DNA from 2 places in the Dehalobacter sp. genome. Region 2 is predicted to be linked to the other one. Evidence: riboswitches for the same ligand, from Rfam matches in the RefSeq annotation. Region 2 holds a riboswitch; the other holds the start of a gene.

Region 1 (6,865 bases), on a different contig from region 2:
CAGTTTTGATCAGGTCAAGATGTGACGTCGGTTTAAACAGCGGGGAATTATCGGTTCTGTCCGTGGATTTAAGCTTCTGATAATAGAACCTGATCAGGTCATCATAGCCGATGATGCCGGTGTCCTGACAAAAATAATAATATTCCAGAGGAACGATCCTTTGCTGTTCCTCGATCAACACAACGGTGTCTTTGCGGATGGCCTCGATCCAGCCCTTCAGTTCCACGGCATTGGCAATTGTGGCACTTAAGCCCAGAATCTTAATATTTGGCGGAGCGAGAATGATGGATTCTTCCCAGACTGTACCTCTGTCCTCATCATTAAGCCAGTGAATCTCATCAAAGATGATATAGGAAACGTGCTCCAGTTCCGGGTCATTGGTGATGACCTGGTTGCGGAAGATCTCTGTCGTCATGATCAGCAGCGGAGCGCCAGGATTGATCACAACATCCCCGGTCATGATCCCGACGGTCTCGCTGCCAAATTGGTGGGAAAAATCTTTGAATTTCTGGTTGCTTAACGCTTTTATCGGTGCTGTATAAATAATCCGTTTGCTTTCCCGAATTGATTTTTCGACCAGATAATCTGCTACCATTGTTTTTCCTGTCCCGGTAGGGGCTGAGACAATGACGGAATGCCCGTGATTGATTGCTTCAATCGCATCCATTTGGAATTGGTCGAGTTTTAGTCCCTGATACTCGGAAATCACGCTGATCACCTGCTTTTATTTTGAAGTCGCAATCATTGTAACAGAGTAAATAGCGATAATCAAATCCAGGATTGGAAAAAGTAAAGACGCCTCATATCATTTGAAGCGCCTTTGCAACTGTCATTAATCCCATGCGGGTTTATTCTTCTTTCTGGTCAAGCGGATGGGACGGGAAAGCAGCAACTATCTGGGCAGCACCAACGACTTCTGCCAAAACTCGGGCTTTGTCCGGAAACATTTGTGATTCAAAGTGTGTCATGACTTCGCCTTTTAAGGAAACATAATATCTTGGAGGGAAGCGGTTCAGTACAAAAGCCATTATGTCGGCCTGACACCGTTCGCATTTGCAAGGGATATTGGCGACGGGCAGATAATCTTCCAGTGTTTTCTTCACGATGACTTCACTAAAATTTTTTAGTTCATACATTAGTCTTATCCTCCCTGGGAAAAAATGCTTACCCTATTTTAACATATCGCGCCAAAGGGTAAAAGAACCCAGCGGGATTTCGAAAAAGTTTTTCAGGTATTGAAACATCTTCAAACGTTCTTTGGATATCAAGTTCCCAGCAAGTGAAACAGTTTTGTCTTCAAAGGCAATATCCCGGAAGAAAAAATCAGTTCCGGATCACGCGGCCGGGGAAACGGAACGTCGATGATCTCGACAACTTCTGCCGGGTATTTGCTGAGTACAAAAATTTTATCCGACAGCAGAATTGCTTCTTCAATATCATGGGTAATAAAGAGCACGGTATGCTTCGTTTCAATCCAGATTGACAGCAGCCAAAGCTGCATTTCTCTGCGGGTCAGGGCATCAAGCGCCCCGAAAGGCTCATCCAAAAGCAGCGTGGGCTGTCCGAATAGGATGGTTCGGAGCAGGGCGCCACGCTGTTTCATGCCGCCGGAAAGCTGATGAGGATAGTAATCGGCAAAATCGAGCAGCCCGAAATGTTCCAGACCCTTGATGGCCTCGACTGAAGAGATTTTTTTATCCTGGCGTCTGAGATCGCAGCCCAGCGTTACATTTTCCCGAAGAGTCCGCCACGGAAGAAGCAGGTCTTTTTGAAACATGTAGCCGACATGTCCTGGCATTCCGGTGATTTCTTGGTCATCGAGAAGGATTTGCCCCTGGTCGGGCTTTTCAATACCGGCGATAAGATTGCACAGCGTACTCTTGCCGGAACCGGAAGGCCCGATCAGGGAGACGAAAGAACCGCTCTCGATGGTCAGATTCAAATCCCGGAAAATCTCCATGGATTGACCGTTTTCGATATAGGTTTTCGAAAGGTTTTTTAAGGCAAGTGTCAAGGCGTCTGACCTCCGTTATCTGGTCGGAAGAAAATCATTGGTAAAAGCTTTGGATGAATCCATCATTTTGGTGACGAGCTTATTGTCATAGAGCCACTTGCTGTAGTTTTCCCAGACAGTTGCTTTCTGGACACCCCATTGTTTCGCATCGGCTTTGTACTGCGGGCTCAGCCAGGCCTGACTGCGTTTGATCATTTCCGGATCGGATTCAGGAGCGTATTTGATCAAGATTTCAGCTGATTCTTCCGGATTCCCAATTGCATATTCGTAGCCGGCACCGATTGCCTGCATCATTTTGCGGACAGTATCGGGGTTACTCTGAATCATTTCCTCGTTCGAGACAATGACCGGTGTGTAATAATCGAGGGCAGGGTCGATATCTTTCAGCCAGATCATATTAAGTTCCTGTCCTCTGATTTCAGCCTGGATACCTGTCCAACCATAGAAAATCCAGGTCAGATCAATATTGCTATTCAAAGAGGCCAACTGATCGGTTTCCCCGATATTGACCATGTTGATTTTGCTGAAGTCGGCATTTTCTTTTTGCATCAGCGCTGTAAGGATCGCGGTTTCCGAAGGCAACCCCCAGCCGCCGTATGTTTTTCCTTCAAAATCCTTGGCTGTCAGGATATTCTTGCTTCTCAGCGAGACAAAACCAGAGGTGTTGTGTTGAATGATAGTTGCCAGAGAGACAAGTGGCAAGTCACTGAGGCGGGCAGATGTAACCTGTTCCTGTGCACTGATACCAAAATCTACCTTTCCGGTTGCAACAAGCTGCTCGAGTGTTCCTTGGCTCGATGGGTTGACAATGTTGACTTCGAGTCCCTGGTCTTTGAAATAGCCTTTATCCTGAGCAACAAATAGCCCGGTATGATTCGTATTCGGTGTCCAGTCCAGCATAAGCGTTAGTTTAACCGGCTGGTTATTCTGGACGGAGTTCTGTTCAGCCTGTTTGCTGCAACCCGAAAGAGTCACAGTGAGAATCAGAAGGAGCACAATAAACGTAACCAATATCTTTTTCGTTTTCATTTCTATACCTCACTTGTATTTTTTGGGGGGCGAAGGAACGTATCTTTTCTCCTTGTTTACGGGGACGAAAGATACGTCCCTGGGTCAGCTTGTCCGTCTGTATCGGGAATACCAGGGAAGCAGTAGCCTGGTCAGAATAATAATGATTGCATAATAAAAGAAGCTGAGAGCAGTGATTGCAATGATTGCTGCAAATACTCTGTCGGTAAGGAAATTATTCGAAGAACGCAGCAGATAGACACCGAGCCCTTGGCTTGCTCCAAGCCATTCACTGATGACAGCCGTCATGACACTGTAGGCAGCAGCAATTTTCAAGCCTGAAAACAGTGCCGGCATAGCGTGAGGCCAACGGATTAGGGAGAATACCTGCCATTTGGATGCGCCCATGCTTTGCAGCAGATGCAGAAGATCTAAATCGCTTAATTCAAGGCCTTCAAGCAAACTGATCGCGATCGGAAAAAAACAGACCAGAACGACAATCAAGATTTTAGGCAGTACCCCATACCCCAGCCAGAGCAACAGCAGCGGTGCGACCGCTATCAAGGGGATCGTCTGGGAAATGATCAGAAATGGGTAAAACACCCGCCGAGACAGCGGAAACAGCGTCATTAGTGTGCTGACCGTCATGCCCAGAGCAACAGCGAGCCCTAAGCCCAACGTCGTCTCAATGATCGTTGCTTTGGTATGGCCCCAGATCACGTCCTTCGTATTCCAGAGAGCTTTCCCGATCTGAGAAGGAGAGGGAAGAAGCCAGCGGGGGATGCTGAAGTAATTTACCGTAAGCTGCCAGACTGCCAGCAGCACAACCAAAAAGAAAAGGGCAGGGGCATACCTCAGCAGTACAGCCGGTGGTCGGAATCTCCGGCTATTGTTTTTCAGCAATGGGAATCCCTTCTTTTCAGCGGTACTTGGCAATTTTCTCATTGATCGTGGAACCCTGGGGTACATAGTCAATTTTTACATTGGTCATTACCCTGGAAGCCCCGGCTTTGATACAAGCCTCCATAGCATCTTTGATGACCTGCCAGATTTCATCAGGCTCTCCTTCAAGTGCTGTTTCCATCGGACCGACTTCGTAGGGAAGGCCGCTTTGGGCGACAACTTTGATTGCTTCATCAACAACCGGATAGATTCTGGATTCCTCAACTTTTGGAATGACCTGAAAGGCCATTGTTATCTTCGCCAAAATACATTTCTCCTTCACGTATTTTATAGATTACTGTCCGTGACTTTGTAAATAATAAGACACTGCTTATCAACCATGACCGACAAACAAAAAACGCTGCAAAGGCAGCGCAGTTATTAAAGTTTTTTATTATTACTACGCTGGCATTACCCAGATCAGTTTTAAGGGTCGGATACGTGATATCCCTCTCAGCCAGCATCCCCAGCTCCCCATACTATTAAATTAGTTTTATCCTACCATAGTTGAAAATCATTAGCAATAGTGTTTTAGATTACTGTTTGCTTTTCATCAGATCATTTGCTTCTCAGGTGAGATATTCTAGATAGTTCTTAAATTGGACAATTTGGGCTAATTATCATATGATAGTACTGACCATATACTGGGCAAGATGGTACAAGGAGAGAGAAAATGGATTTTGCAGGCAAAGATAAATCAGAATACGTCAAGGAAACGTTTAACGCGATTGCCGGGAAATATGATCTAATGAATTCCCTGATGAGTATGGGGATGGATAACGCCTGGCGGGCCAAAGCAGTCAGGATTGTCGAGGCTAAACCCGGAATGAAGATGATTGACCTGTGCTGCGGAACCGGCAAGCTTACCAGAGAAATTGCCGTCGCCGTCGGGGATTCCGGCAGAGTCACCGGAGTCGATTTTTCAGAGGAAATGCTGGTTGTGGGCCGGAAAAATATTGAAAATGACCGTTACAAAGCGAGTATTGAGCTTTTGCAGGGCAATGCGATGAGCTTGCCTTTTACCGACAACAGTTTTGACGGAGCGACCGTTGGCTGGGGGCTCAGGAATCTTCCTGATCTGCGCCGCGGAATCCGGGAAATGATCCGTGTTGTCAAACCTGGTTCGATGGTTGTATCTCTGGATATGGGAAAACCGACTATACCGGTTTTCAAACAGTTTTACTGGCTGTATTTTGAGAAGATCGTCCCGTGGCTGGGAAAAATCCACGGCGGAAAACAAAAAGAATACACGTATCTTTATGATTCAGCCTGTGAGTTTGAATCTCAGCGTCAGCTCACCCTGATCTTTGCTGAATGCGGACTTCAGGATACGGGATATAAAAATCTTGTCGGCGGTGTTGTGGCGATCGTGTATGGCCGAAAACCAAAATGAATCAAACAAATAGAATAAAAATAAGGAATTCAATTATAAACAACAATAATAGCAGTAAATAACGTAATAAAATTATCCCCGGGTCAACCGAGGATAATTTTATTTTTACAGCAAAAGATAGTATAGATAATCATTTTTCTTTAATTAAAATCAACGTTTTACAAAGGGATTATTTACTGACATAATTCATTGGTTTCAGTGAAAAACTAGTGGAAATATTAAAACGGAGGTGTTTTTTATATGCGGGTCATGGATATTATGTCAACAGATGTAAGCTGGGTGGACCCAGCAGCCAAAGTTACGGATATCGCTAAAATTATGAGAGATAAAGATATTGGTGCTGTTCCGGTCGTTCAGGCCGGCAAAGTATTGGGAATTATTACAGACCGGGATATTGTTCTGAGGGTCATCGCTTCGAACAAGGATGTCAACCAGATGACGGCCGAGCAGTGCATGACGGTAGATCCAATCTGTATCGATGGCACGCAGGATATCGATACTGTTGCTGAAACCATGGCTGAATACCAGGTAAAACGTCTTCCTGTGCTGAACAAGGGGCAAATTATTGGGGTCATTGCGTTAGGTGACCTCGCGATTGAAAATATTCATATCAATGAGGCTGGAGAGGCTTTAAACGGGATATCGCGAGGCATCAGCCATTAATGCCAGATAGGAAAGATACTTCAATCATAAATGGGATATGCTTTACAATGGCATATCCCATTACATATTTTATGGAGGTTTTATGAGTGAAAACAAAATATCATTTTTAAGCGGCTCTTTTTTATGGTTTGGTGCTGCAATTTTCTCAGGCAGTTACGATGTGGTGGAAATTCAATAAATAGATACTGTCAGACAAAATCCAAAAGTATGAATTGAGATACATGTACCATAAAAGATTGTGTAATGTTACAGCTAAAGCAGTTCTAAAGATGCAATCAATGATCCGGATATATTTGAACATAAAATTTCTAAAAATCATTTCATACTAAATTTAAAAAAATGTATATTTGGTATAGTTGCTTGTATACACAAATTTTTATGGAGGATGATCTGAAGTGGTGGATTTGAAAGTCCTGACTCAAGCGATGTCCGATTTGGACGAAGACGTGCTAAACAAGGCCATTGATGAAGTACTAAGTAAAGACGACAATGCCGCAGAAGCTCAAGAAGTTGTTAAAGCTTGTCAGCAAGGTATGACACTCGTAGGTGAACGCTATGATTCGGGCGAGTACTTTATTGGAGATTTGGTCTTCGCCGGGGAAGTGTTGCAAAGTGTAATGGACAAGCTCAAACCGGCTTTAAGTGCAGGTTCCTCAGCAAAAGGCGGAAAGATTGTTTTAGCTACAGTCTTTGGAGATATTCATGACATAGGCAAAAATATTTTCAGATCCGTGGCTGAAGCCGCGAGTTTTGAGGTGATCGACCTGGGGATCAATGTTCCGGTTAACCAGATCGTGGACAAGGTAAAAGAGGTTAACCCTGATATTATAGGATTAAGCGGCGTA
Region 2 (6,865 bases):
CTTTACAGAAGGAATGGTTAAAAATACCTATGGTACGGGTTGTTTTATCCTAATGAATACCGGTAAAAATATGATCCGGTCTCAAAATAAATTGCTGACAACAATTGCCTGGGGAATTGACAACGGGGTGGAATATGCGCTGGAAGGCAGTGTATTTATTGGTGGAGCAGTCATTCAGTGGCTTCGTGATGAACTTGGATTGCTGAAAACTTCTGCCGAAAGCGAGTATTATGCAACTCAGGTCAAAGATACGAACGGTGTCTATATTGTTCCGGCCTTCGTCGGACTCGGCGCACCATACTGGGATATGCATGCCCGCGGCATAGTGACCGGACTTACCCGGGGAGCAAACCGCTTCCACCTTGTAAGAGCCGCGCTGGAAAGCATTGCTTATCAGACGAATGATGTTCTTGCGTTAATGGCTAAGGATACCGGTATCCGTCTTAAGGCCTTGAAAGTAGACGGCGGTGCAGCCGATAATAATTTCCTGCTGCAGTTTCAGGCGGATCTCAGCGGTATTCCGGTTGAACGGTCAGAAATTTGTGAGGTTACGGCTTTGGGAGCAGCATATCTGGCAGGTTTGGCAGCCGGATACTGGAAGGACAAAGAAGAGCTGAAATGCCTCAGTAAAGGGCGTTTTATTTCTGATTCGAACATCACCGAATCTGAGCGTCAGCAATACCTCAGTGGGTGGAAAGCGGCAGTCAGTCAGGCAACCTATCGGACCGTATGATGGGATTATGAACGGAAAATACAAATAACAGATATGTTCAGATAATATTTATTGGCGTAAAGGTTTCTTTTTTCCCCTTAGTCGTAGTAAAATAGTCTTGCTTGATTTTTTGCACAGGGCAATATCATTATTTTCGGGAGTAAAGTGGAAGGCAAAATGGAATACCTTCGTATAGGCAAAAGGCAAATTGAATATGAGCTTCGAAAAAGCAGCAAAGCAAAAAGATTGATTGTTACCATCAAACATCAGAAGTTAAAGGTTTCTGTTCCTGCCGAAATTACTTTTACCCAGGCCAGACGATATCTGGAAAACAATAAAGACCTGATATTAAAGCACATCGAAAAACAAAATTCAGCAGCAGGTGAAACTGCTGCGAAGGAATATGTTTCAGGTGAAAAACTACTGTACAGGGGCAGGCATTATCCTCTGCTGATCGAGGAAAAGGCCGGACCCGGAAGCTCCTCAGCATCGTTTATTGGAAGCAGGATCGTTGTAACCATTCCACCGGGGTTATCAAAAGAGAAGAAAAGTCAATCAACCAAAAAGATACTGGAAGAATGGTATATCCGGCAGGCCCAAAAGCTTCTTCCTGAACAGGTCGAATATTATGCCAGACAGCTGGATATTACCTACCAAAAACTTAGAATTAAGGATCAAAAAACAAAATGGGGAAGCTGTTCAAGCAAAGGATACATCAACTTAAATTGGCGCATTATCATGGCACCGAACCAGGTTGCGGCTTATGTGATTATTCATGAATTGGCCCATCTTAAGTACATGAACCATTCCAAGGAATTTTGGGCATTCGTGGAACAAATTCTGCCGGACTATAAGAAGTGGAAAAGCTGGCTGAAAGAACATTGTAATGAATTGATGGACGGATGAGATTAAAGCAGCTCCGATTTTCGAAATTCCACCAGGTTATGACGATAGCGCTGGGGGATAAAATGGGATTGGAGCTTTTTATTTTTGCGGTTTTCAATGCTGATACGGGTAAAATATTTAGCCCAGAGCTCCTGGTATAATTGTTCTGTCTCTGAATCAGGAATGGCTGCTTCCTCGGAAAAATCGGAAAGGTACCAGTCTTTTTTATTGCAGATGATCGCAAGGCTTCTTTTTTTGTCATGAATAATGAAACGTTCGCCTGCTAGCCTGTCGGCAAAATGGTCGGCCAGAAGAATTAATATATTATGATCCGGCTCCAGGGCCGAATAAAGATAACTGCGGGTATCCGTAAAGCGAAGTAGCCCCAAAAAGCGCTCTGCTTCAAAAGATACTTTCTTGGCTGTTTGCCGGATCGGCAATACCTCGGGATGAGAATGAATGCTGTCAATTTTCGGACCTAACTGAAAGCCCAGCTGAAGGTATTTTAAGATAAGGTTTTCTTTAGCGGTATTGTTCGAGAGGTATACATAATAGATCTGCATTAAGGAGTAGACAGAAATTTTTCTGTCTATCGCATCATAAACCCTGGCAGCAAGCACAGGATCACTTTGGATAACGGTAGATGGCGTGAACATATTGAACTGATACGAAGCCTCAGGATAGATTCCCTGGGCTCTTTGTTCATAATAGCTGTAATATATTGAAGTCAGCAGACCGTCAAAGCTTCCGTCATATAAATAATCCATTTTCAACAGTCCCTCATTCTTCGGAAGATTCCTAGAACCTTGTCAACCCTAAAATGATCATCTATGTTTACAGGATAAATCAGAACAAACATAGCTGAACGGGTTTGGCTACAGGTGCCAGGGCCTGGCGCACCAAGGCACTTTCTGCAGGGATGCCTCCGTAATAACAGCCCTGACACGTAATAAAATATTTAGCGCGCTTAAGAACCACACCCATTTTTTTAAGATGATTATAAGAAATATTACCCAGCCTGCGCTGCAGGATGATTCTCTGGGCGGAAGTCACGCCTACGCCAGGAATTCGAAGCAGCTCTTCATAAGAGGCTTGGTTGATTTCTAGAGGAAATAACTGCATGTTTCGAAGCGCCCAGGAAATTTTGGGATCAAAATCGGTATCCAAAAACGGACTTTGTTCATTGACGATTTCATCCGCTTTAAAGCTGTAAAATCTCAGCAGCCAGTCCGCCTGATAGAGCCGGTGTTCTCTAAGCAAAGGCGGAGAAGTGGAAAGAGCAGGAAGATTTGGGCCCTCATTAACGGGAACATAGGCCGAGTAATAGACTCTTTTCAACTGAAAACGGTTGTAAAGGGTTTCTGTGGCTTTAATAATGGAAAGGTCACTGTCTTTGCTTGCCCCGACAATCATCTGGGTCGACTGTCCTGCCGGAACAAATTTTTGGACGTGTCGGAAGATCTTTCTTTCGGAAGCGTTTTGCGTCATTTGATTATTAATTTGATTCATCGGCGCAAATAGGACGGGCAGTGTCTTTTGCGGCGCCAGGAGTTTGAGGCTCTGCTCTGTAGGCTGTTCAATATTAATGCTCATCCTGTCGGCGAGTAATCCGGTCTTGTTGACCAGCGCCGGATCGGCGCCGGGAATCACTTTGACGTGTATATATCCGTAAAAGTGATATTCATGCCTCAGAATGTCAAGAACCTGATAAATCCTTTCCATGGTATGATTTGGACTGCGCTCAATCCCCGAGCTCAAAAAAAGACCTTCAATATAATTTCGCCTGTAGAATTGAATCGTCAGGTCGGCAACTTCCCTTGGCGTGAAACTGGCTCGCGGGATATCATTTTGATTACGGTTAATGCAATAATGACAGTTATAAATACAGTAGTTGGTCAGAAGAAGTTTTAAGAGTGAAACACAGCGGCCGTCGGCAGACCAGGTATGGCAGATGCCAAATGATTTGGAATTGCCGATACCGCCTTTATTTTGTTTATTTACCCCGCTTGAAGCACAGGAAACATCATACTTGGCTCCATCGGCGAGGACTGCAAGTCTTTCCAGGGTACTCATGCTCATCACCCCAATAAATTTTAGCAGAAACAGAACAGAAATGCAAACATATGTTCGATAATTCTGCATAATACGGGTTCGGAGATAGATAAGACAAAAATAAGAACAAAAAATAAAAAAAAAGATCGACTTGAAATCTATTTCAGAAAATACTATACTAGGTTCAATTATTCTAATCTTACCAGCTCAAAATTAAATAACTTAATTTCAGGGGTGCCGGATCGAGGCCGGCTGAGATAAAGACCCAATGATGTCTTTGACTCCTATAACCTGATCCAGGTAATGCTGGCGGAGGGAAGAAGTTTTGGAATACATGAGATGTTAGACGTACGTATAGTACGTACTGCAATGTTTTTAAGCAGACAAAACACAAATCTTTTTCCGATTTGTGTTTTTCGTTTTTCTGCTCAGAAATCGAGAAAGAAGGTATCCTATGAAAAAAGTATTAACAATTGCAGGCAGTGACACTTGTGGTGGAGCAGGAATTCAGGCTGATTTGAAGACTTTTGCTGCACATGGGGTTTATGGAATGAGTGTGATAACTGCTGTGACAGCACAGAATACCCAAGGGGTTATTGCTGTGCAGGATATTAAGCCGGAGATTATCGGGAAACAAATCGATGCAATTTTTGAAGACATTGAAGTAGATGCATTGAAAATCGGGATGGTATCGGTAAGCGAGACTATAGAAACGATTCGGGATAGATTAATTGAGCATAACGTCAAAAGGATTGTACTTGATCCGGTGATGATTTCGAAAAGCGGATATCCTTTACTGAAGGAAGATGCCAGAAAGGCTTTGATTACAAACCTACTGCCGCTTGCGACCATCGTTACTCCGAATATTCCTGAGGCTGAGACAATTACAGGAAGGCCGATCCTAAATCTTCGGGATGTGAAGGAAGCAGCAAAAATAATTTTATCCTTGGGACCCGCCTGTGTCTTGCTAAAAGGTGGACACTTGGAGGGAACGGCGACGGATATTCTGTTTGATGGAAAAGTATTTTCTGAATTTAAAGCGCCAAGGCTGAATACGAAAAATACCCATGGCACCGGTTGTACCCTTTCGGCTTCTATTGCTGCAAACCTGGCCAAGGACATGGAAATGACCAGGGCCGTAGAAGCAAGTAAAAAATATATTACGATGGCGATAGAGCATTCGTTGGAAATAGGTAAAGGGGTAGGCCCAACGCACCATTTTTACGAAATTTATAAGAAAGCGGGAATGATGGATGAGTGATTCTAAAATACCTGATAATAAAACACAAGGGGTTCCTTCTTTCAGCCATTTTATCCTCTGGTTTGGGGCAGCAGTTTCTATTGCTGAAATCTATACCGGGGCATTAATTGCTCCCCTTGGTTTCAGCAAAGGTGTTCAGGCTATTCTGCTGGGGCATTTGCTTGGCGTTGTTATTCTAGGTCTCACCGGAATAATCGGTGCAGAAAAAAGAATTTCGGCCATAGAATCTACCCGAATTTCTTTTGGAAAATACGGGTCTTATGGTTTTTCAGTTCTAAATATTTTGCAGCTTCTTGGCTGGACGGCTGTGATGATTATTGTGGGCGCTCGTTCAGTCAATGAAATCAGCAAGATTCTCTGGGGCTTTAATAACCAGCTATTATGGAGCATTTTTATCGGTTTACTAATTTGTCTCTGGATTGGGGTCGGGATAAAAAAGCTTAACAAAGTGAATGCTCTGGCCGTAGGACTGCTATTCATTCTGACAATTGTCTTAAGCACGATTGTCTTCAAAAATCCTGGTTTAGCTGTCCAGATTCCAGATGGAGAGCTTTCCTTTGGTGCAGCAGTAGAACTTAGCGTAATTATGCCGCTATCCTGGTTACCACTGATTTCAGATTATACCCGTTATTCAAAGAGCCGCAAGGGAGCTTTTTGGGGGAGTGCCGGCGGCTATTTTGTCGGGAGCAGCTGGATGTATGTCATCGGACTGGGAGCGGCTATTGTTGCCGGGAATTCTGATATTTCGGCAATTCTCCTATCTGCCAATCTTGGAATTGCAGCAATGGGAATTGTGGTTTTATCTACGGTGACGACGACCTTTCTTGATGCTTATTCAGCGGGAGTCAGTTATCTGAATATCTGGCCGAAAGCAAATGATAAAATAGCTGGTCTGGTCATGACATTTATCGGAACTGTACTTGCCGTCATTGTGCCCATGGAACAGTATGAGAACTTTCTTTATGCCATAGGTTCCGTTTTTGCTCCGCTTTTCGCAATTCTTTTAACGGAGTATTATATCTTCAGAAAAAAGGAGATCAAGGAAGATCAGGCTATCAATTGGCTAAACATGCTGATCTGGGTTATAGGCGTTGTACTTTATCAGCAGTTTGCGGCGAGCGGTTTTTTCTTAGGAAGTACCCTGCCTGTAATGGTGATAACAGCAATATTTTGTATTTTAGGTAAAGGGGTTGTCGGAAAATGGATATCATCAAAGAATGTGTAGAAGCTCTGAAAGAATTAAAAGAGCGAAGACCGCTGGTTCACAACATCACCAATTATGTTACGGTCAATGATTGCGCGAATATCATTCTCGCGCTCGGGGGCTCACCGGTGATGGCTGACGATATCAGTGAAGTTGAAGATATGGTGGCGATCGCTTCAAGCCTTGTGATTAATATGGGCACTTTGAGTGAAAGAACGGTTGGTTCCATGATCAAGGCAGGAAAGAGAGCCAACCAATTACACATACCTGTTATTTTTGATCCTGTAGGTGTAGGCGCTACGCCCTATCGCAATAAGGTTGCCCAAACACTGCTAAATGAAATTCATTTTGCCGTAATCAGAGGAAATATGTCCGAAATCAAGTGTTTAAACGGCTTGAACGTTCAAACCAAGGGAGTCGATTCCGTAACGGACGAAACGGGCGGGGTAGAAGTTGCCAAAGACTTAGCGGCTAGAATGAACTGTGTAGCAGCTGTTACCGGTAAAACGGATATTATTACAAATGGAAAAGCAGTATGCAGTATCGCAAATGGTCATCCGATCCTGGCGCATGTTACAGGTACCGGCTGTATGGCGACAGCGCTGGTCGGAACCTACTGCGGCGTGGTTGCAGATTCCTTTATAGCGGCCGCAGCGGGAGTAATGACGATGGGGCTTGCCGGAGAGCTAGCCCAAAGAACATTGCAAGATAAGGAAGGAATAGGCACTTTTAGGGTGAGACTTTTCGATAG

What was found. Region 2 has a riboswitch for thiamine pyrophosphate ahead of thiD (bifunctional hydroxymethylpyrimidine kinase/phosphomethylpyrimidine kinase). Riboswitches for the same ligand answer to the same signal wherever they lie in the genome.
Region 1: linked by a shared signal. The riboswitch ahead of OKX56_RS10465 (thiamine-binding protein) and the one ahead of thiD (bifunctional hydroxymethylpyrimidine kinase/phosphomethylpyrimidine kinase) in region 2 are both predicted to bind thiamine pyrophosphate.

What each region holds. Positions count from the first base shown of each region.
Region 1 is NZ_JAPDHR010000037.1:1,803-8,667, forward strand. Features, by position in the region: gene OKX56_RS10440 (DEAD/DEAH box helicase) at 1-709, opposite strand, end outside; gene OKX56_RS10445 (late competence development ComFB family protein) at 849-1,136, opposite strand; gene OKX56_RS10450 (ABC transporter ATP-binding protein) at 1,265-2,014, opposite strand; gene OKX56_RS10455 (ABC transporter substrate-binding protein) at 2,030-3,043, opposite strand; gene OKX56_RS10460 (ABC transporter permease) at 3,128-3,925, opposite strand; gene OKX56_RS10465 (thiamine-binding protein) at 3,942-4,229, opposite strand; TPP riboswitch at 4,345-4,451, opposite strand; gene OKX56_RS10470 (demethylmenaquinone methyltransferase) at 4,638-5,357, shown strand; gene OKX56_RS10475 (CBS domain-containing protein) at 5,598-6,020, shown strand; gene OKX56_RS10480 (cobalamin B12-binding domain-containing protein) at 6,416-6,865, shown strand, end outside.
Region 2 is NZ_JAPDHR010000015.1:277,759-284,623, forward strand. Features, by position in the region: gene glpK (glycerol kinase GlpK) at 1-733, shown strand, start outside; gene OKX56_RS05935 (M48 family metallopeptidase) at 890-1,618, shown strand; gene OKX56_RS05940 (TIGR03915 family putative DNA repair protein) at 1,621-2,364, opposite strand; gene OKX56_RS05945 (putative DNA modification/repair radical SAM protein) at 2,444-3,670, opposite strand; TPP riboswitch at 3,870-3,985, shown strand; gene thiD (bifunctional hydroxymethylpyrimidine kinase/phosphomethylpyrimidine kinase) at 4,104-4,910, shown strand; gene cytX (putative hydroxymethylpyrimidine transporter CytX) at 4,903-6,135, shown strand; gene thiM (hydroxyethylthiazole kinase) at 6,111-6,865, shown strand, end outside.